DNA from 2 places in the Symbiopectobacterium purcellii genome. Region 2 is predicted to be linked to the other one. Evidence: predicted binding sites of a transcription regulator. Region 2 holds the regulator's gene; the other holds the start of a gene.
The links. Region 2 encodes Fur, which represses iron uptake genes when iron is present. Its sites were predicted from a motif close to ATAATAATGAGAACNACTATCAA; they were not measured.

Region 1 (11,919 bases), 2.3 Mb from region 2:
GAAGAAATTAGGCCTCGTTTGTTTCACCTTTGTCAGCCTCACACTGAGTTGGGCGAGTCATGCAGAAGATAAACGCTACATCTCCGATGAGCTGTCGACCTATATTCATACCGGCCCTGGCACCCAATATCGAATCATTGGCACGCTCAATGCGGGTGAGGAAGTCACCGTACTCAGCGTGAATGAAAATGCCGGCTATGCCCAAATTCGCGATAGCAAAGATCGCACCAGTTGGTTGCCGCTCAATCAACTGAGCCAAACGCCGAGCCTGCGCCTGCGCGTGCCGGAACTGGAAAAGCAGGTTTCCGATCTCACCGCGCGATTAGGCAATATCGATCAGGAATGGAACCAGCGTACCGCCGATATGCAGCAAAAAGTGTCTGCCAGCGACAATATCATCACCGCGCTGCGTAACGAAAATCAGGATTTAAAAAATCAGCTGATTGTCGCGCAAAAGAAGGTCGATGCAGCCAATGTGCAACTGGATGACAAGCAACGGGAAATCATTTTGCAATGGTTCCTGTACGGCGGCGGCGTGGCGGGTATCGGCTTGCTGATCGGTTTGCTGCTACCGCACCTGATACCCAGCAGAAAGAAAAACGATCGCTGGATGCGTTGAGGCGTAGGCCACATAACGCATCACATTGGCCTGCAGCATAGATTGCGGCAGGCCGATAGGTATGTAACTATTAACCTTATGTTAACGTCGTGTTTCCACCATCCTCGACGCAGGCAGAGGATCTCTTGCCAAAGGCATGCATTTGACCGGTAAGCGATCCCCGTCGACGCAGGAATGGTTGGATGAGTAAAGAATGTCAGTCATCTTTGACGGCCTGGAGTTTGTATTGAAGAGTTATCTGGTTGGCGGCGCAGTGCGGGACTCCTTACTCGATCTTCCGGTGTCAGAGCGTGACTGGGTAGTGGTGGGGGCCACGCCGGGACAAATGTTAGCGCTTGGCTACCAGCAGGTCGGGCGGGATTTCCCCGTCTTTTTGCACCCGGAAAGCAAAGAAGAGTATGCGCTGACGCGTACTGAACGCAAATCCGGAAACGGCTACACCGGCTTTATTTGCCATGCGGCACCCGATGTTACGCTGGAAGCGGATCTGCTGCGGCGCGATCTGACCATCAACGCCATCGCCCAAACCGCAGAGGGTGAGCTGGTTGATCCCTACCACGGTCGGTACGATCTGCAACAGCGTTTGCTGCGCCACGTTTCTCCGGCCTTTCAGGAAGATCCGCTACGCGTACTGCGCGTGGCGCGCTTTGCCGCGCGTTTTGCCCATCTCGGTTTTCACATCGCGGAGGAAACGCTGGCGCTGATGCAATTTATGACGCGCGAGGGCGAGTTGGCTTTTCTGACGCCCGAACGGGTGTGGAAAGAGACGGAAAAGGCGCTGGCAACCCGCTCACCTCACGTCTATTTTCAGGTACTGCGCGACTGCGGTGCGCTGGCGGTGCTGTTTCCTGAAATCGACAATCTGTACGGCGTACCCGCCCCGGCACAGTGGCACCCAGAAATCGACAGCGGCGTTCACACGCTGATGACACTGATGATTGCCGCTCGCCTCACCCCCGAGATTGATGTGCGTTTTGCCACGCTGTGCCACGATGTGGGAAAAGCGCTGACGCCGCCGGCGCTCTGGCCGCGCCACCACGGACACGGCCCGGCGGGGGTGAAACTGGTGGAGCAACTGTGCCAGCGCTTGCACGTGCCTAATGCGCTGCGCGACCTGGCTAAGCTGGTGGCGGAATATCATGACCTGGCGCATACCGTAACGGTTTTGCAGCCCAAAACGTTGATGAAACTGTTTGATGCGCTGGACGTATGGCGCAAGCCGGAACGACTGGAGAAGCTGGTGCTCACCAGTGAAGCGGATGCCCGTGGCCGCACCGGTTTCGAGGAATCGCCCTATCCGCAAGGCGACTACCTGCGCGAGGCATTTACCGTTGCCAGTGCGGTCACCAGTAGCGCCGTCGTGGCCGACGGTTTTCAGGGTATTGGCGTGCGCGATGAGCTGCACCAGCGACGTATTGCTGCGCTTACCGCGTGGAAAGCGCAGAAAATTCCCGCCTCAACCCTGTAAGCCGCTTATTTAGTACTACAAACCGCAATATAGTTAAGCTGGTGCCGGTAGCGGCGGAAAGTGCGAAACAGCTGAAGGAAGGTTGCGCGGTTTTCCGCCTTCAACGCATTGCGCACAATCTTTGCCGCGCCGCCCCAGCCTTCATCGTAAATCATGCCAGACGGCGTCATCAACGTCATTGCCCCTTGGGCGTTCTCCACCTGGCTGAAACCGCTGTCAAGAAACAGGCTGCGCCATCCCGCCAGCGTTAACGGCTGAACGTTGACATTGATGGCCGCGCGCATCTGCGCCGTGACGTCATCCGACGCCTGCGGCAACAGCATAATGTCATGGGTCAGCAGCCGCCCTCCGGGTTTTAGCACGCGCAAGTATTCCTGAATCAGTGGACGCTTGGCTTTGTCGGCGTACATGGTGAGCATCGCTTCGTTAATCACCACATCGAAGTGATTATCGGGAAACGGTAACGCCAATGCGTTCGCTTCCATCACCGTCACCCGCCCCTCAACACCCGCAGCCAGAATGTTGTGCCGTGCTTGCTGTAATGCCACCTTGTCCATATCCACCCCGACGATGGCGCATCCGTAACGCTGCGCCATCTCAATGGCGGTGGTGCCCATATTGCACGCCACCTCCAGAACACGGGTCGATGGCGTCAACGCGCCCTGCTGTATCAACCACTCGGTAGCCGCACGCCCACCCGGGCGCAGGCGTTTTTTTCCCAACCGCGCCAGAAATTTATGTCCCGCCAGTTTCTCTGACATGCTTGCATCCTCTTCGCGATTACCGTGCTCAGGTGCTTGCCGAAAACAAGCAAATGATTATTATTTCTTTTTGATTGCCACACACTGTAGAACCCCGTGAGTGAGACGCCAATGACGTTTGTCAAAATACCCCTACCGACAGAGGAACATTGCGAGGTGCTGTTTTCCCATCAGTGGCTACGCAACGAGCCTGAAAACGTGGTGCTCGCCTTACAGCGAGCATGCTGTCGTATCCGCTTTCAGGCAGGGGAAACGCTGTTTCGCGAAGGGGATAAGATGCGTTACTGTCCGCTGGTGGAACAGGGTGAACTACAGGCGTTTCGTCACACCTATCAGGGGGATGACAAGGTCTTCGGGCAGTTTGTACGCGGCGAATGGGTAGCACTCGCCGCCGTGTTTATGGAGCACGGCCGCTTCCCGATGAACATTCGGGCACTCAGCGCAGGACAAGCAATGTTGATCCCACGGGAGACACTGCACCAATTTTGTCTGCAACGCCCGACGCTGGCGCTGCAACTGCTGGGCAACCTCAGTCAAAAGCTTTACGCCACCATCAACCAGATCGACTGGCTCACCTCCAGTTTGGCGGGGGAACGGCTGGCGGATTACCTGCTGCGCCTGCACCGCTCCCAGCAAGACACCCAGCCAAACGCGCAGGTTCGGCTACCGCTCAATCGCGGACAGTTGGCCACACAGTTGGGTATTCGCCCAGAGACCTTGAGCCGTCTGATGGCGGAGTGGCAGCGGCAGGGTTACATCACCTGCCGTGCCAGTTACATCACGTTATGCCATCTGGACTACCTGCGCGCGCTGGCCGCGCAGGCACAGCGCCCCTTCTGAGTTAGAAGAATACCAGATAGACGACGCCCGCCACGAAGAAGCGGTAAATCGCAAACGGGACAAACGAAATGCGTTTGATCAGTTTCAGGAAGGTTTTGATAGCGACCAGCGCAACCAGAAACGCGGTGATAAAGCCCACGGCGAACATCGGTACATCGGCCAGCGACAGAAAATGCCAGCTTTTATACAGGTCCAGCACCGTTGCGCCCATCATCATCGGCACCGCCAAAATAAAGGAGAACTCAGAGGCGGCGTAGCGGCTGACGCCCATCAGCATCCCGCCGGAAATGGTCGCGCCCGAACGGGAGAACCCCGGCCACAGCGCCAGACATTGAAAACAGCCAATCATAAATGCCTGGCGATAAGTGATATCATCCAGCCCGTTGGCACGCGGCGTCTTCGGCTTCAGCCACTCTGCGGCCAGCAGCAGGAAACCACCAACAATCAGAGCAAACATCACATTCTGCGGTGTAAACAGTGATTTGATGGTGCTGTGAAACACCAGCCCCAACACCACCGCCGGGATCATCGCCAGCAGAATATGCCCCAGCTTCAGACGATCTTTACCGCGCCCTTCATGAGGAACGGCACCAAAATGGATACCGATCAGCCCAAACAGACGACGCCAAAACATCACAACGACCGCCAAAATAGAGCCCAGTTGGATAATGACTTCAAAGGTTTTCGCCTTCTCATCATCAAACCCCAACCAACTGCCAACGATAATCATGTGCCCCGTCGATGACACGGGCAAAAACTCCGTCAACCCTTCAACAACCCCAAGAATAAATGCCACCACCAACGTGTGGAGATCTGCCATGCTCGCGCCCTGCCTTTCCGAACCGAAATAAAAGAAGCACCCATAAAAAAAGTGGCTACGCTGTCCGCGTGCGCCACTTTAAACACCACCACAATAGACTAAAAAACGGGGTGTTAGTTTCACTGACAAAAAAGATTCATAAAAAAATTCGGTTATCGGGTGCCACGCTCAATCACAACGCCCACCTGACGCGCTTGCGCGACCGCCCCCGGCTTGCTCACTTTGATCCGCAGCCAGGGGATGGCAAAGCTCTGCATCAGCAATTGCGCCACCTCTTCCGCCACGCGCTCGACCAGCGCAAACGGCTGACTGGAGACATGGGCAATCACCGCGTCGCTGACATCGGCATAGCTGAGGCAGTCGTTGACATCGTCGCTTGCGGCGGCCTTACGGTTATCCCAGCCCATTTCGATATCGAGCACCAGCTTTTGCGAAATAGTTTGTTCCCAGTCGTAAACGCCGATAGTGGCAATCACGGTAAGTTCTTCTATAAATACAATATCCATCACGTCGTTCTCTGATTTTGGCGCTGTTTGGTATCACTTCCGCCGGAATATGCGTATTATCCACGGATGGCAACTGTAAAACGACCTTTATTCAACGGAACCGCGTTATGAGTGCTACCGCGCTTGGCATGATAATTTTCGCGTATCTGTGCGGCTCCATCTCCAGTGCTATTCTGGTGTGCCGCATCGCGGGTCTGCCCGATCCACGTCAGCATGGCTCAGGAAACCCCGGCGCGACTAACGTATTGCGTATCGGAGGCAAAACCGCCGCCGCTACGGTGTTGGTGTTTGACGTGCTGAAAGGCATGTTACCGGTTTGGGGCGCTTACGCGCTCGGCGTTACACCGCTTTATCTTGGTATTACCGCGATTGCCGCCTGTTTGGGCCATATCTACCCAGTATTTTTCCGTTTTCGCGGCGGGAAAGGCGTGGCAACCGCGTTTGGTGCTATCGCGCCTGTCGGCTGGGATCTGACCGGTGTCATGACCGTCACCTGGCTGCTTACCGTACTGCTGAGCGGCTATTCCTCCCTCGGTGCCATTGTAAGCGCACTGATTGCGCCCTTTTATGTGTGGTGGTTCAAACCGCAATTCACCTTTCCGGTGGCCATGCTCTCTTGCCTGATCCTGATGCGGCATCACGACAATATTCAACGTCTGTGGCGCGGGCAGGAAAGCAAGATTTGGAAGCGCCGTAGCAAAGAAGAAACCCCGCCGAACGATGATGCTGACTAAACGCCACTGAGAGTGAAAAACCACAGCACTTTACCAATGGGTTGGCTATAATGGCCGCCACTCCATTTCTGACGTTAGAAAAAAGGAAACAGACATGAGTTTGATTAACGTCCCGGCGGGCAAATCACTGCCAGATGATATCTATGTAGTTATTGAGATCCCGGCCAACGCTGACCCCATCAAGTACGAAGTCGATAAAGAGACTGGCGCCCTGTTTGTAGACCGTTTCATGGCAACGGCGATGTTCTACCCGTGCAACTACGGCTACATCAACAACACGCTGTCTCTGGACGGTGACCCGGTTGACGTACTGGTACCGACGCCGTATCCGCTGCAACCCGGTTCAGTGATCCGTTGCCGTCCGGTTGGCGTGCTGAAAATGACCGACGAATCCGGTGAAGATGCCAAAGTGGTTGCCGTGCCGCACACCAAACTGAGCAAAGAATACGATCACATCAAAGACGTGAACGATCTGCCGGAACTGCTGCGTGGCCAAATCGCCCACTTCTTCGAGCAATACAAAGCGCTGGAAAAAGGCAAATGGGTGAAAGTTGAAGGTTGGGAAGACGTGGAAGCGGCCAAAGCCGAGATCGTTGCCTCCTTCGAACGCGCGAAAAAATAAGCGTGTAGCGCACTGCGCAACCTATGTTACGGCGAGGATTTCCTCGCCGTTTTCTTTTCCGCGCGCGGTTAAAGATCGCGCTGCCGTTCGCGGCTCCAGTAAGCCATAAACGTGATGATATCGCGTGGCACCTGACGTTCACCGGATAAGTAACGCCGCAGGTTTTTCACCACCGAAGACTCCGCCGCCACCCAGCCAAAGAATTGGCCGTGCGTCTGACTGGCCGACTCCCACAGCAACTCACCTTCTGCAACTTCATGCAATTCGGTGGCTTCTGCTTCCGCACGTATCTCCGGCAAACGCACATGCGCTCGCACGCTATGCAACAGTCGTTCACCGTAAGAGGCACCCTGCGGCTTACGCGGTAGCCAGTGTACCTCGGCAAAGGCAAAGGCGCTCATATCCACGCAGTCGGCTTCCAGCGGCACTTCGATAAACGCCTGCACCTGTACGATGCTCGACTGCTGCGCCAGCTGTTCCAGAATACCCTTGATAGCAGGCAGCGCAGTTTCATCACCAATTAGCAAGGCATGGGCCATTTCCGCTGGCGGCAGCCACTCATAGCCACCGCTATCGCCTTCATAATCACCGGCGCACGGCGCAACAATGCGCAATGCCTCCCCCGGTTGCGCCTGTATTGCCCAGGCAGACGCTGGCCCTTCAGTGCCATGAACCACAAACTCTACCGCCATTTCAGCGTTAGCCACATCCACATCGCGCAGGGTGTAGGTGCGCATCACCGGCCGCTGCGCCTTGGGCAGCGCCAGCCACTGACGATACCACTCATCACTGTCAGGCAATTCGGGGAAAACGCCATCGGCGGGAGGAAGCAGCAGCTTGATGCGTTGGTCCGGTGCGTCCATTTTCATCTGGCGTACCGACTCACCGGAGAACACACAGCGCATCAGGGAAGGCGTCAGGTAAGTTTTATGCGCCAGCACAACGTTAAAAATGCGGTATTTCTGTTTTTCTGCCATGACCTTTCTCATCTTATCCCGCAGGGGCAGCCAGAATGGCCCCACATCGGGCCCAAAGGGGCGTTCACCTTAGCACTCGTGATTGATAATGAGAAACATTATTGTTAATGAAAGGATAACAGAACGGTGTGGTATAGGAGGGGCAAGGAAAAGAGAGATGAATCGTAACCGACACCGCGCCGGTTACGCTGTTATTTACCAACTACCCAGTATCATTACTGCTCGCGCGTCAGCCAATCGCCATCGTCGATACGCGGCAACCCTGTTACCGAGTGTTGATACAGATAGATCCACGCACTCCCGAGCGGGGTGTTGATTAACTCGCGCTTGTATTCGTGACCATCACGCTTTAGCGCATCGAGTTCTGTCAGGATAGATGAGCTTATGCGATAAACTTCGCAAAGAATTTCCCCTTCCCCGACTACCACCGCAGGATAATGGCCAAGGTCATACATCTCGTAACCACCGAGCTGACAATCCCCTAGCCACTGTGCGTTCGTCATCCAGTGACTGTTTCCCTGTTTGCGTCGTAAACTGCCATAAACAATAATTCGCATCGCTAAAACTCGAACTGATAGAGCACATTCAGTGCCTGATCGAGACCAGACACCGCTTCCAAATAGAGTCTTGGCATTAACCGATAACGCAACGTCAACGTTGCTAAAGAGTCAAATATGCCAATGCCGTATCTGACCTGAAGGCCTGGGAGGACGTAACCGCTGACCACAACCTGAGAGTCGTCGCCAGCGCCCTGTGTATCCAGAGCTAAATCACTTACGCCAAAGGCCTCGCCGATTCTACCCACAACTTGACCACTTTGCGCAACCCCTAACCCTACTAAGGCCGAGGTCATCATATTACTGTCTGAACCGGTGCTGTCCAGTCCTTGACCCCGTAACAGGTAAGATAATGCTTCTTGCTGCGATAATGTCGGTGTGGAAAACACCTCGATATGGGGCGCGCTGGCCGCGCCAGTGATGCGCACCCCCGCCGTCACACCATCCGCCGTATTATCAGGATTGCGCACCGCTTCGATGTTCAGATTCGGCTCGGCGGGTGGCCCAGAGAACACCAGAATCCCTTTTTGCACGATCAAATCCTGCCCGTAAGCCTTGAAACACCCGGTAGGGATGTTGATCTGGCCGTTCAGTCCCAAACCGCGCTCGTCCTGCACCATTTTCAGGTCGCCTTGCAAACTGGCACGCAGGCCAAAGGCATCAAGGCGCACATCGTCACCCACGCGAATGGTCAGGTTACTGTTGATCGGTATCGCAGCGTTGTTACGCGCTAGCGGCTGGCGTTGTTCGTCCAACAGCACTTCATCCGAGGAAACATCCACCGCATTTTCCGGCATCTGTTGTACGGTAATACGCGCCCATGGCACCCTGACCGCCCCATTGAGGGTAAAGAGCTGCGGCGTAGCGACAAACTCAATATCCGGGGAAACATCGAGCCGCACCGTCGGCGGCAGCGTGACACGAACGCGGTCCCCCTTCGCCGCAATACGCGCCCGCCATGCTTCCGGCTGATGCCAATCCGCATCCCCGTTAAGATTAAGCTGGCCTTGCGTGGTTTTCAGAAAACCCTGTAGCGTAGAACTCATGCCATTGAAGCTCACCGCCAACCGACCATCGGTCAGATCGACAGGCATCCAGTGACCGTCGATATCCAGCCCTTCCAGCGCCAGTTGTCCGTTCAACTGCGGCTGACGCACATTACCGCCAACGCGCAACGCGCCGTTCAGCATACCCGCCGCTTTCTCACCCCGGCTTAACGCCGGATTCAGCAGCGCAAGGGAGATTTTGTCGATGGCAATATCCCCCCCCAGTTTGCGTCGTCCCTGCGGATCCTTCACCTGGATATCACCGCGGAACTGGCCATTATTGTGAATAGCGACGAGCCACCCCAGCGTCGCGCGGCCGCGATCGACACCCGCATTCAGCGTAAAAGTGTCAAAATCGACAGGCAGCGTGTTGCCGTTCATCTGCTGACGCAGTGCAACCTTGTTCCCGGTAAGCGCGATTTTTGCCTGCGGCAACCCACCCCCCGGCTGCCAGGCGACGTCAGCACGCCCGGTAAAGACGCCGCTCAGCGCAGTATCTGCGCCCAAAAACGGTTCCAGCATCTTCAAATCAAAGCGGTTCAACACCACGCTGGCTTGGCCGCTCGGGCCAATGTCGACGGCACGCGGCACGCACAGCTCCGCATTCGGGTTTTGCCAACAGTGCGCACCGAGTGTGATGCGCGCCAGCGCTTGCTGATAATCCAGCGACAGGGAAGGCGACAAACGCCATTCCCCCACCGGAGTAGTGAACTGAGTTTGATCGAGCGTACCGCGCCAACGCTGCTGTGCTCTGTCGAAGTGCCCGGTCAGGGTCAGTTGTCCGGCGACCGGTTCTCCTTCTACGTTCAAGCGCAGCTGATGCTGCTGTTCATTGCCTTGCGCATTCAGTGTCAGCAGAGAAACCTTCACGCCTTCCTGTTGCAATTGCTCAACGCGCAACGCCATTCGGCCATTCACTTGCGCATCCGAGCGCACATCGCTTTCCAACGTCAGGCGATTGACTGATAACCCCTGCCAGCGCAGCCCTGTGCCATTGAGATCCGCCAACAGCTGCGGTGCGGTGTGGTTACCGCGCAGCCGCACCGTGCCAGTGACGCGCCCTGCCAGTCCCGGCAAGGCGCCGTTTAACGCAGGCGCATCAATGACGCCGTCCAGTTTCCATTGCTGACCCAAATCGCCTTTGACATCAATCTGATTACGCCCCAACGCCAGGTTGATGCCGGGAATATGCCACTGGCCTGCCGCATTGCCGTTCAGCGAACCTTGCGCCGTCAGTTTGTTTTGCTTGATATTGCCGTTCAGGCGCAGTTCAGTCACCGCCACCTGCCAGTTACCACCGTACAGGCTGCCGCGCGTACTGATTTTGCCATCGATACGCGCAGGCCATTCCGGCCATTGCTTCGCCGTGTTAATGCCATCGAGCACCAGTTCGCTGCGCCAACTGATGGCTTTACTCCAGTCCACCAGTGCGCGCAACTCAGCGTAGCCTTGCAACGCAGAGAGCCGTAGTGGGCTTATATCAAACTGCTGCAGATTGCCTTTGCCTTCCAACGCCAGCGTTGCAGGCGGCACGGCGCTACCGCGAATATCACCATTGACCTTCAAGGTATAATCCGTGGCCTTCCCGTTGAGGCTTAACGCCAGATTATTAACCTGATACTCGGCGTCTCCCGTTAGCGGCCAGGCAAGACGCTCAGACTGCACGGTCAGCGCCAACGGCAGTTCAGGCTGGGCCAACTGCGCTTTCAGGGTGAGCAGCGCACGCTGCGGCCCGGACAGGTTAAGCGTGGTGTTCAGCCAGTCATGCAGGCTGCCCTCCACCGTCAGTTTGACCTTCTCGCCTTTCAACGGCGCGGTATTTACCACCCCGTTCAGAACAAAAGACAGCGGCCAGTTATCGCTCAGCGTAGCCTCGCCCGCCGCATGCAGGGCACCTTGCGGCGACTGGATCGCGAGTTTTTCCAACTGAATATGTTGTTGTTGGGTAGCGGCTTTCAATTGCAACGTGGTGAGCGTGATGTCTTGATCGCCGGTCAGCCGCAGTTGTTCGCCGCGCAAATCGCTGATGTTTATATCAAGTGGCAGCGTGAACGCGGGCAACGCCGGCAGCAGCGGCTTGGCAAACAGCGCCTGTAGCTGCTCGCCCAACGCAGGTGGCATCGCCACGTTTTCCGCTGCGGGTGGCATTGCTTCAGGTTGCGGTGTAACAGCAGCCTGCGCCGTGGCGGAGGCGATATCACCCACTTCCGACGCGGTGACCTTGCCATCTTCGGTGGCCGCCAGCGTACTTTCCGCGACAGTCGCTGTCGGTTTGGTTTTCGGCAGTGCCACCAGCAGTGCATTGATTTGCGTTGGCAGCAAGGTCAACGCGCGTCCTTCCCAGTGCATGCCAGTGTGCAGTTCACCCAACGAGACAGCGGTATCATCCAGCGTGACGCGGATATTGTTGAGTGTCAGCTGGCTAAGACGTATCGGGAACGGCGCCGTCAACTCGCCCACCGGTGCACTGGGGGCAGGCGTCTGCGCAGGCGGCGGCATGGCGCTGCTGTCGATGACGACATCAAGATCGCGTAGCGCAATATCATCGATGCAAATCTGGCTACGCGTCAGGCAGCCCAGCGCCAGCGAAAGGTGGAGTTCACCGGCGTTGAGCGTGATACCCGGCGTTTGATAACCGACACCGCGCAGAGTCAGATCGCGCCAACCGCCTTGCACCTCGGCGATCTCCAACCCTGGCACCCAGCGCGCCGCGCCATTAAGCAGCAGATGCAACCCCGGCGTGGTAAACAGTAATCCCGCCAGCGTGATGAGCAACAGCAACAAAAATGCGATGGCCCCAATGGCTATTTTCTTTATCAGGCTCATAGCTCAGGCCCCAAACCAATATAGAACTGGAGATCGTTACGCCTCTCGGAATCATTGACCGGGACGGCAAAATCAAATTTGACCGGCCCCACCGGCGAGGCCCAGCGGATCCCGACACCGGCACCGGTTTTCAGGTCGTTGAT
Region 2 (11,919 bases):
CTAGGTTAAAAAAATCTCATCGTATGACAACCGAATCGCTTTCTTTTTTCGCGTAGCCGACATATTGAATAAAATATAAATTGAGAATGCTGTTTATCTCTGCCAGTGAAATAAAAATAGAGATCGTATTTATCCCTCAAACAATTTATCTTTTCCTTATAAACATGCGTCATCATCAAATAAACAGAATCACTCTTTCTTTTAGCATTGATTTTTTTCAATGAACGCGCCGCACATGATTTGTACTGAAGAAAAACATTTTTTCTATCCATATCAATATCCCATAAGGTAAGAATTAAAAAATGCGCTGAGATATAACCCGTTAACGCTGTCATAGACCTATATCCGTTATACCTCACGTTACATATGCGTTGGCTGAGTTCACTCCCCGAATCACTTACCGCCTTCCTGCAACTCGAATTTTTCAGGATATCGTTGTTGTTACTTTTGCCTGCAATTGACCATATTTAGGGGAACGGTCTTCAACCGGGATGCTACGACACGAACACCGTGCTGTATACCACGCATACGCAGCTACAAGCCGTCTCAGGCTGAGAGCGCCAGTTTCACCGTTAATGGTTACAAGTATACGTAATGATAATATCCAATAAACGATAAACGAAAGGCAAACCAATAAAAAAATGCCCCTGCTATGCATAGCGCTACTCGATAAAAATGATCGTCAACTGGGAGAGCAAACGATTACCATTGAAAACCTCAATGAATACCTTTCACTTTTGTCTCTTTAGAGAAAAAACACATCGTAGAACAAAAAAGATATAAATCTCACCATCGTTTTCATTTTAAGAAAATGATTACTATTCATATGTTTTGCTACGGATATCGCACAGTTACAATGGGTATAATTTAAAAGGATAACAGTTACACAACGACTAAACAAAAAAAATGGACATTATAGAAAACCATGCTATTAAATATTAATACAAAGCGCTGTAGACTAAGAGGAAGATTAATCCGCAAACATAAATTCTCATAAAACCAGATAATAAAATAAATACAAGGAAGTTTTTATACCCTAAATAACTCGAGTTGCAGGAAGGCGGCAAGCGAATGAATCCCGATGAGCTTACTTAGGTAAGTGATTCGGGTGAATGAGAGCAGCCAACGCACTTGCAACTTGAAGTATGACGGGTATACATCAATCATTTATTAACTCACCCTCAATGAATGTATTAACCCTACATAGGATCCAGGTGCATTTGCCCATGCAGACAATTTTTCGGGAACAACCGGTTAAATAGGTACTAGACGATGGAAAGAACTGTTGTGCTCCTTCATTTTGATCGCTATTTTACTGTCGGCCTTGGACACCTCATTCATCAATGGTTCCATACCCAGAAACTTGAGGTCAATATTCAATATAACACTGAGCAAATTGAACAAGCGGATATTATTTTCACTACAGCGACTCAGCACGCTCCGCGCTGGTGGCGTCAGTTTCGCCGCAAACGGCGTGCTACCTTGCTTTTCTTGCTGGTAAAGCAGAAGAACACGCTGTGCTGTGGCTATGAAGACGGACAGTTGGCGCTCAGCGATCCACCAGAAGCACTGTCCGCGTTGTTAAATACCTTTGTTGCCAGCCCTTCATCGCCAGGGATTCCGTCCCAGGTACAGCGATATAACATCGTGCAGTGCCTCAGTCCGCGTGAGCGAGAGGTGCTATGGGGCTACAAACAGGGGCTAAATAACAGTAAAATCAATGAGATATCTGGAATATCCATTAAGGCCATCAGCGCGTACCGTAATCACGCAATGCAAAAGCTGATGCTGAAAAATCATGCCGATCTCCATGAGTGGTTACACAGCATCGCCGCCGAGAACCTTTCCTGCTATTTCAAGCAGAAAAAGGAAGTGTGAAAAGGTGAACAACGCAGCAAAATCCGCTGGCCCAGCAATAGCATCCGTCACTCATCTGACAACGGTTCTTATGAAAACAGGCCAAGATTGAATGACAAAGGACGCACAGTGCGTCCTTTGTTCCTCTTCCTCAGTGACCCCCTAAAGACGGCTCACTACAGGAACGCCTATTTGGCATTTGCCAGCACAGCGCTGACAATATCTACCGCTTCTTTCTCAATGCGCTCGCGATGCTCCGCGCCCAGGAAACTTTCGCAGTAAATCTTGTAGGCTTCTTCCGTGCCCGACGGACGCGCCGCAAACCAGCCGTTATCCGTCATCACTTTCAATCCGCCAATCGAGGCGCCGTTACCCGGTGCCGCCGTCAAACGTGCAGTGATCGGATCGCCAGCCAATGTACTGGCAGCAACCTGTTCGGGTGATAGGCGTGACAGTGCCGCTTTTTGCGCATGAGTCGCAGAGGCTTGAATACGGTTGTAACTCGGGGCACCAAAACGCGCCGCCAGCGCATCATAATACTGCTGCGGATTTTTACCGGTTACCGCAGTGATCTCCGCCGCCAGCAAGCACATGATGATGCCATCTTTATCCGTTGACCATGGCGTGCCATCGAAGCGCAAGAAGGACGCCCCTGCGCTCTCTTCGCCGCCAAAACCAAAGCTGCCATCGAATAAACCATCAACAAACCATTTGAACCCGACTGGCACTTCCACCAGTTTACGTCCAAGATCTGCCACTACACGGTCAATCATGGCGCTGGAAACCAGCGTTTTACCGACAGCAACGGATTGCCCCCACTGCGGACGATGGCGGAACAGGTAGTCGATAGCAACGGCCAGATAGTGGTTCGGGTTCATCAGGCCGGCGGGCGTCACAATGCCGTGGCGGTCATAATCAGGATCGTTGGCAAAAGCCAGATCGAATTTATCACGCAGCGACAGTAACCCCGCCATCGCTGACTCTGAAGAGCAGTCCATGCGGATAACGCCGTCATGATCCAGAGTCATAAAGCGGAACGTCTGATCGACCGCATCGTTGACCAAGCGCAAATTCAACTGGTAGTGCTCTGCGATGCGCTGCCAGTAGGCAATGCCCGATCCACCTAACGGATCGACACCCAGTGTTAGCCCTGCTTTCTGAATGGCGGGGATATCCACGACCTCACGCAAGCCTTCAACATAAGGTTGCACCAGATCTTGCTCATGCACATAACCGCTCTGCCAGGCTTTATCCAGCGTCAGGCGTTTTACGGCTTTTAGCCCATCAGCTAACAGGGCGTTGGCACGTTTCTCGATAACGCTGGTGACGTTAGTATCAGCAGGTCCACCATTCGGTGGGTTATATTTGATACCACCATCTTCCGGCGGATTATGAGACGGGGTGATCACAATGCCATCGGCCTGCGCATTGCCCTTGCGGTTATGCACCAGAATGGCATTGGAGATAGCGGGCGTCGGCGTAAAGCCGTTGTCCTGCTGCACCACCACATCAACGCCGTTCGCTGCCAGCACTTCCAGCACCGAGATAAAGGCCGGTTCCGACAGCGCGTGGGTGTCTTTACCCACAAAACAGGGACCGCTGATCCCTTGCTTTTTGCGCTCTTCGGCAATCGCCTGAGCGATAGCCAGAATATGCGCTTCATTAAAACTGTGGCGCGCTGCACTGCCGCGGTGGCCGGATGTTCCGAACTTCACCGCATGTGCGGCGTTATCCACATCGGGGCGTAAGACATAATACTGTGACGTTAATTGCGCCACATTAATCAAATCACTTTGCCGGGTGGGTTGTCCGGCTCTGGGGTGATTAGCCATCGGCGTTCTCCCTGACGCTATTCGTTAAGACACTGTTCGCTAAATGGTACCGCACACTTTTTCGACAAGCTCCGCGGGGAACTGCATCGATTGCATGATTTGTTCAACCATGCTGCGTTTGCGATCCGTATTGGTATTGGTGATGACCCAGTAAGGCGTACCCTGAATATGTTTAGGTTTAGTATGGACGCCATGCTGAAGCAATGTGTGTTCGTCGCCGGCAAAATAAACGCGCGTGCGGCCATGAAGCTGCTCAGTTGCCGCAGAAAAGGTGTTCGGTTCGAGGCAATATAAGGTAGAGAGCACCAGCATAAAGCGATTGATGGCTTTACTTTGCGCGGCATATTCATCGGACAACAGCAGTTCACGCACTGCCCGTACACCATCGCGCGGTTTTGTCGCTACGCTCGCTGGCGCCTGCGCTTTCGTTGTGGCCGTTTCGGAAGCGGCGACAACCTGTCCTGCCCGGAAATTCAGCATACGACGCAGAATATCCGAGGCGCTTTCACCAATGTGCTGCGTGTGGCTGGCAATATAACGATACAGCTCTTCGTCGACCTCAATAGTTTTCATCTTTATCCAGTACTGTTTTTACTCTAATTAATCGGCAAGAAGTATATAGGCGAATCAATACCACCGAACAGCGGCATTACACAAACAATATCGAAAGTCAGACGATCCCCCATCTGCTCCCTCGCCCCATTACCTGTAACCTGCAAAAAGCATATACCCTAAATAATTCGAGTTGCGGGAAGGCGGCAATCGAATGAATCCCGATGAGCTTACTCTGGTAAGTGATTCGGGTGAATGAGTGCAGCCAACGCACCAGCAACGTGAAGTATGACGGGTATAGTCTTCATTTTCCACAGGGCAACACCATCGGCAACAGTCATGATACCCTAAGCGCCTGTGTCTCTGAATGAACTTCACCATGAAATTGAATTATCGCTTGCAAAATGCGCAACAACCCACTCATACGTTGCCTATCGTATTGATTCACGGTCTGTTTGGGAATCTGGATAACCTGGGCATTCTGGCGCGTGACCTGCAAAAGCAGCACGATGTCCTTCAGATTGACTTACGTAATCACGGATTATCACCGCGCACGCCGGAAATGAACTACCCGGCCATGGCTGGCGATGTAAAAGCATTACTGGATGCCTTGTCCATCGATAACGCCATTATCATCGGGCACTCCATGGGAGGGAAAACCGCCATGGCGTTGAGCGCACAGATCCCTGACCGCATTGAAAAAATCGTCGCCATTGATATTGCGCCGGTCGATTACCAACTGCGACGCCACGATGACGTGTTTGCAGCACTGCGTGCGGTTAGCGCTGCAGGCGTTACCACGCGCACCGAAGCTGCAGCCATCATGCGTCATCACCTTAAGGAAGAGGGCGTGGTGCAATTTTTACTGAAATCCTTCCAGCAGGGCGAGTGGCGCTTTAATGTCCCGGTGCTGTGGGAGCAGTATGAGCACATCGTCGGCTGGGAAACCGTACCCGCCTGGCGCAAACCCATCCTGTTCATTCGCGGGGCGTCATCCCCTTATCTGGATGACCGCTATCGAGAAACGCTATTGCAGCAGTTTCCCAATGCCAAGGCGCATGTGATTGCGGGGAGCGGCCACTGGGTTCATGCAGAAAAACCCGATGCGGTTCTGCGCGCAATTCACCGTTTCCTTGAAGAACCCCCGCATAATCCGTAACGATCAGCGGCAGTTACCCATTGTCGCCGCCAGCCTCGCTGGGGTATGATGGCGCCCGCACTAGAGGGACGGCTGAATCAGCCTTATGCACAGTAACCACATCATCAAAATGTCACGCTGAACCGATGCGTGCATTTTGGTCAGACTTCCTTGCAGCAACACTACCTATGGCAAAAGAACAAACGGACCGTACCACGTTGGATCTGTTCGCGGATGAACGTCGGCCTGGTCGTCCCAAAACCAACCCGCTTTCACGCGACGAACAGCTTCGCATTAACAAGCGCAATCAATTGCGTCGTGACAAGGTGCGAGGATTGCGTCGCATTGAATTGAAAATTAATGAGGAAGCCGTGGAAGCACTCAATAGCCTGGCTGAAATGCAGAACATCAGCCGTAGTGAACTCATTGAACGCATGTTGCTGGCGCAGTTGGCGGACAAAGACCTTTCATCCTGATACGTTAATGTCCGGCGTCATCCATGACGCCCTGCATCCCTCCCTGGCAATGACATTGATGGGTAAATCGCTCTCTTAAAATTGTTCCCAGTTATCGTTTCCTGGTGGCAACGCCTTTTTGGCTGCTGTGCCACTTCCAGTGCGTGGCAAGGCGGCAACGGGTGCAGCAGGCGCGGCAACGGGCACGACGGATTCCGACAGTTGGAACACCGCCACCGTCCGGTTAAGCACTGCAGCCTGCTCTTCCAATGACAACGCTGCCGCAGACGCCTGCTCCACCAATGCCGCATTCTGCTGCGTTACGCTGTCCATTTCCGCCACCGCTTGTCCAACCTGTGCAATCCCCTTGCTTTGCTCACCGGAAGCCGAGGCAATTTCCCCCATGATGTCCGTCACATTGGTCACAGCACGTACAATGTCACTCATGGTAACTCCCGCATCTTCAACCAACTGGGAGCCAGTACCCACACAGTGCGCGGATTCAGCGATCAATCCTTCGATCTCTTTTGCCGCCTGTGCACTGCGCTGCGCCAGACTGCGCACTTCACCGGCAACCACGGCAAAGCCGCGCCCTTGCTCACCGGCCCGTGCCGCTTCAACGGCAGCGTTAAGTGCCAGAATGTTAGTCTGGAACGCAATACCGTTGATCACCGTGGTTATCTCGGCAATGCGTTTTGAACTTCCCGAAATCTCCGCCATGGTTTTCACCACGTTATCAACGATCTCGCCCCCTTTTCTCGCCGTATTGGATGCTTGCAACGCCAACTGGCTCGCGTGATTGGCATTTTCCGCATTCTGTTTAACGGTGGCCGTCAACTGCTCCATGCTGGCCGCTGTCTCTTCCAGTGCAGAAGCCTGATGTTCAGTACGCGATGAGAGGTCATTATTACCGGATGCAATCTCGGAGGCGCCAAGGTAGATGGCATACGTGCTGGAACGGATCGTACTGACTGTCGTCGCCAGACTGGTTTGCATATCCCGTAATAGAGGCAACAAACGCCCCACACAGTTACGACCAAAATCATGAATCGGTTTGCCAAGTTGCCCGGAGGCGATAGCGCTAAAGTGCTCGCGTAGCGTATCGAGAGGTTTAACCAAACAGGCCACCAGATAGCGATCGGTGAAAAACAGCAGCAGCAGTCCTACAACCAATCCGGTCAGCAGTATATTTTGGCCAATGGCGGTGATGTGCTGAAAACGCGCGCCCGCTGCGGCGAATTTATCGGAGCCTGCCTTGTTAAAAGCGTTGACCGAGGCCCCGAATTGACGACTCAGTGCTGGCACCGTTTCCTTGGCATAGCGCTGATATTCATCCAAAGCGTTGGCTTGCGCCTTTTGAAACATCGGATCCACGCCCTGAGTAATCAGGTTACCCCAATCGCGCACCACCGCTTCAGCCAGCGCGGCATCCAGCCCTGCGTGATCGATGCTGCTAAAGGTAGCCAGATCGGATTTCAGATTATTTAATGCCGTCAATGCTGACGCCTGTTCTTTATCTGCCAGCGAATTTTCACCACTGCGGCGCCAATCCACTACCCGTGCCAAACGGGTTACCATGCGAAAATATTGATCGTTGCCCTGATTGACTAAATTCATGTTATGAACCAGTAAGGTACTGGTCTGTGACGTCGTGGTCATCTCTTTGAAGGAGAAAATGGTGTAGACGGAAACACCGCCCCAAAGCACACAGAAGCCCCCTAAAACCCATAACATTGCCGTTCTGATGGCGATGTTTCTCAAAAATTGCATAAGCATGCTCCAGATATAAATAACGTGCGGTAGGGTTATTATTTTTTAAAAAATCATAAGGTTTAAAACAATCCCCAACGGGGAAAACGCGCGATGCTTTACGTCTGCAAGCACACGGCGAACCTTCTAGTTTCATCGTCAATATTAAAAGAATATTTAGTAGTTTCCCTCCGTGATCTACCGCACGCCGTCACTAAAAACTAGTGATTATTTATATTTTTCAATAATATAGGGAAACTCGCATTAACAATGCCGCTGCTAAAGTAATTAAAAAAACTGGCGAAATAGCGAAAACGAGCTACCGGATAAATACCCTTGTTTAATAGCGGTTATTTCCGCTTTGGGCCTGGGGAAAGATACAAGTTTCTCCCACCCCCAGCGTCTGATATTATTACTTGATATGTAGGTGATAAACCGCACCATACCATTAAGAATAAAGAGGTTATTTTATCCATGGCACTCATAGGCATTTTCTTTGGCAGTGACACCGGCAATACCGAAAACATTGCCAAGACAATCCAACAGCAACTGGGCAGTGATGTTGCAGAGGTTCATGACATCGCCAAGAGCAGCAAAGAAGATATCGAAGCGTTTGATATCCTGCTGCTTGGCATTCCGACCTGGTACTATGGTGAGGCCCAGTGTGATTGGGACGATTTCTTTCCGACACTGGAAGAAATTGATTTCAATGGAAAAATCGTTGCCTTGTTTGGCTGTGGCGACCAAGAAGATTACGCAGAATATTTTTGTGACGCGATGGGAACGCTGCGCGACATTATTGAACCGCGCGGGGCAACCATCGTCGGCAATTGGTCAACCGAAGGTTACTATTTCGAAGCGTCTAAAGGACTGGCAGACGATAACCATTTCATCGGTCTGGCCATTGATGAAGATCGTCAACCTGAGCTGACCAGTGAACGCGTCAGTGCCTGGGTCAAACAAATCAGCGAAGAACTCAACCTGAAAACGCTGGTGGGTTGATCTCCCCGGTTTAACATAAAGCCCTGATAGCAATGTCAGGGCTTTATTAATAGATAAAACCGATTAAATTAATAGAAACATTTTTTTAACTTCCCGGTCTAAGCCTGTACAATAGTACCCATCGGTTTTGTACGTTTATCAATTTTCTCCATTTTACAACAAGAGATTGCGCGCGAATGCACACTTTCTTTATGGAGACGGTATTGTTAACATCCCATGGTTTTCATTTTTAATGCGCGGTTCTATAATTGGGACGCCATTACAATTTTTGAGCCGACCGATGTCATAGGCTTAATTGCCCCCATCGACGAGAAAGTAACAGGACTAAACCCGCATGACTGACAATAACACCGCATTAAAGAAGGCCGGCTTGAAAGTCACTCTGCCAAGACTGAAGATTCTGGAAGTGTTGCAGGATCCGGAGTGTCATCACGTCAGCGCGGAAGATTTATATAAAAAACTGATAGATATGGGCGAAGAGATCGGTCTGGCGACCGTTTATCGCGTGCTTAACCAGTTTGACGATGCCGGTATTGTCACCCGTCATAATTTTGAAGGTGGTAAGTCAGTGTTCGAGCTGACACAGCAACACCACCATGACCATCTTATTTGCCTGGATTGCGGACGCGTTATTGAATTCCGTGATGAATCTATCGAAGCGCGTCAGCGCGAAATCGCAGACAAACACGGCATCAAACTGACTAACCACAGTTTGTACCTTTATGGTCATTGCAGTACGGGCGACTGCCGTGAAGAAGAAACGCTCCACGACCCGAAATAAGCCAGGCCCTTTTCTGATTGATGCCAAAAAAAACCGCCACACAGGCGGTTTTTTCATTTTAGTCCAGCGCTGGCCTCAGCCAACCCAGGTATCACGCAAACCGACTGTACGGTTAAACACCAAATGTGTTTCGCTAGAATAACGGCGATCGGCACAGAAATACCCTTCACGTTCAAACTGATAGGCTTTTTCCACTTCGGCCTTTGCCAAACTCGGTTCAACAAAGCCCTGAGCCACTTTTAGCGAATCCGGGTTAATCGTTGCGAGGAAATCATCCGCAGCACCGGGGTTTGGCACGTTGAACAGGCGATCGTAAAGGCGGAACTCAGCCGGCAACGCGTGAGCGGCAGAGACCCAATGGATAACGCCCTTTACCTTACGCCCGTCAGCCGGATCTTTACTCAACGTTTCAGCATCATAGGTGCAATACAGCGCGGTGATAACACCCTGTTCATCTTTCTCAACGCGTTCCGCCTTGATGACATACGCATTGCGCAAGCGTACTTCTTTACCCAGCACCAGACGCTTGTACTGTTTGTTCGCTTCTTCACGGAAGTCGGCACGATCGATATAAATCTCACGGCTGAACGGAACCTGACGGGTGCCCATTTCCGGCTGATTAGGATGATTCGGCATGGAAACCCACTCTTCGTGGCCTTCTGGCAGGTTCTCGATGATCACTTTTACCGGATCCAACACCGCCATGGCGCGCGGTGCATGCTCATTCAAATCGTCACGAATGCAGGATTCCAGCGCCGCCATTTCGACATTATTGTCTTGCTTGGTCACGCCGATACGACGACAAAATTCGCGCACGGAAGCAGCCGTGTAACCACGGCGACGCAGGCCGGAGATGGTAGGCATACGGGGATCGTCCCACCCTTCAACCACGTTTTCCGTCACCAACTGATTCAATTTACGTTTGGACGTTACTGCATATTCCAGGTTTAAGCGCGAGAATTCATACTGGCGCGGATGGCAAGGAATGGTGATGTTGTCCAACACCCAATCGTACAGGCGGCGGTTATCCTGAAACTCCAGCGTGCACAGTGAGTGCGTAATCCCTTCCAGCGCATCGGAAATGCAGTGCGTGAAATCGTACATGGGATAGATGCACCATTTTTTCCCGGTCTGGTGGTGCTCGGCAAATTTGATGCGGTACAGCACCGGATCGCGCATCACGATGAACGGGGATGCCATGTCTATCTTGGCACGCAGACAGGCGGTGCCCTCAGCGAATCCACCATTGCGCATTTTTTCAAACAGATTCAGGTTTTCCTGAACGCTGCGATCGCGGTAGGGACTGTTTTTACCGGGGGAGGTCAGCGTGCCACGGTATTCGCGGATCTGCTCGGGAGAGAGTTCGTCCACATAGGCCAGCCCTTTGCCAATCAGTTCGACGGCGTACAGATGCAACTGGTCAAAATAATCAGAAGAGTAGCGAATCTCTCCGCTCCAGGAGAAACCCAGCCATTGCACATCCTGCTTGATGGACTCGACGTACTCGATATCCTCTTTCACCGGGTTGGTGTCATCAAAACGCAGATTACACTGACCGTTGTAATCTTTCGCCACCCCAAAATTGAGGCAAATGGACTTGGCATGGCCGATATGCAAGTAGCCATTAGGTTCCGGCGGAAAACGGGTTTGTACCAGGCTGTGTTTTCCAGACGCCAGATCTTCATCAATGATCTGACGGATAAAATTGGTTGGGCGGGCTTCTGCCTCACTCATGCTTGATTCCTCGATGCAAAACGACACATAACCCGCAATGATCCAACAAGCTACGGCAGGACACAACAGTTACTTGCACTAAATCTTATGAAATACACAGAAAGAAGCAAAACTGCTGATGATTACGCATGAGGTAACTGAAAGTGGGCATCTTGTAATACCCACGGTGATAAAAAATGCGGCGTGAGAAATACCCCACGCCGCACCATTCAACGCTGACAATACAATGATTATTGCCCGTTTTGGATATGCTTCAAGGCCGTGGTGATCGCTTCTGCCTGCGTCCCCACGACAATTTGTACATTCTGTTTATTCAAGCGGATAACCCCTGCCGCTCCCAAGCGTTTTGCCTGTGCCTCATCCACTTGCGCAGAATCCACCACATTGAGCCGCAGACGTGTGATACACGCATCGATCCCCACCAGATTGGCTTTACCGCCCAGCGCCGCCAAATATCCCTGGGCCAGAGACTCCGTATCATTCACTTTCTTTTCGGCAACGCTTTGATTGAGCGTAAAACCATCCGTCTCGCTGCCATCAACCGACTGCTCGCGTCCCGGCGTCAGCAAGTTGAACCGTTTGATAGTGAAACGGAACGTCACATAGTAGATAACAAAGAACACCAGCCCTTGCGGAATCAGCATATACCACTGGGTTGCCAGCGGGTTGCGCGAAGAGAGCACCATGTCGACCAATCCGGCGCTAAAACCGAAGCCCGCAATCCAATGCATACTTGCAGCAATAAATACCGAGATCCCGGTCAACACGGCATGCAGCACATAGAGCACGGGCGCTACGAACATAAACGAAAACTCAAGC

Region 1: the regulator Fur is predicted to act here: its motif matches at 7,430-7,452, upstream of K6K13_RS17155 (siderophore-interacting protein).

What each region holds. Positions count from the first base shown of each region.
Region 1 covers NZ_CP081864.1:3,655,905-3,667,823, forward strand. Annotated here, with positions in the region: gene K6K13_RS17115 (TIGR04211 family SH3 domain-containing protein) at 1-619, shown strand, start outside; gene K6K13_RS17120 (multifunctional CCA addition/repair protein) at 846-2,087, shown strand; gene K6K13_RS17125 (SAM-dependent methyltransferase) at 2,093-2,848, opposite strand; gene K6K13_RS17130 (Crp/Fnr family transcriptional regulator) at 2,960-3,688, shown strand; gene bacA (undecaprenyl-diphosphate phosphatase) at 3,690-4,508, opposite strand; gene folB (bifunctional dihydroneopterin aldolase/7,8-dihydroneopterin epimerase) at 4,661-5,014, opposite strand; gene plsY (glycerol-3-phosphate 1-O-acyltransferase PlsY) at 5,122-5,748, shown strand; gene ppa (inorganic diphosphatase) at 5,843-6,370, shown strand; gene K6K13_RS17155 (siderophore-interacting protein) at 6,439-7,347, opposite strand; gene K6K13_RS17160 (gamma-glutamylcyclotransferase family protein) at 7,563-7,904, opposite strand; gene tamB (autotransporter assembly complex protein TamB) at 7,907-11,776, opposite strand; gene tamA (autotransporter assembly complex protein TamA) at 11,773-11,919, opposite strand, start outside.
Region 2 covers NZ_CP081864.1:1,342,622-1,354,540, reverse strand. Annotated here, with positions in the region: gene K6K13_RS06345 (hypothetical protein) at 6-335, opposite strand; gene K6K13_RS06340 (response regulator transcription factor) at 1,273-1,878, shown strand; gene pgm (phosphoglucomutase (alpha-D-glucose-1,6-bisphosphate-dependent)) at 2,046-3,689, opposite strand; gene seqA (replication initiation negative regulator SeqA) at 3,729-4,262, opposite strand; gene ybfF (esterase) at 4,609-5,400, shown strand; gene ybfE (LexA regulated protein) at 5,568-5,855, shown strand; gene K6K13_RS06315 (methyl-accepting chemotaxis protein) at 5,931-7,604, opposite strand; gene fldA (flavodoxin FldA) at 8,058-8,585, shown strand; gene fur (ferric iron uptake transcriptional regulator) at 8,920-9,366, shown strand; gene glnS (glutamine--tRNA ligase) at 9,442-11,100, opposite strand; gene nagE (N-acetylglucosamine-specific PTS transporter subunit IIBC) at 11,331-11,919, opposite strand, start outside.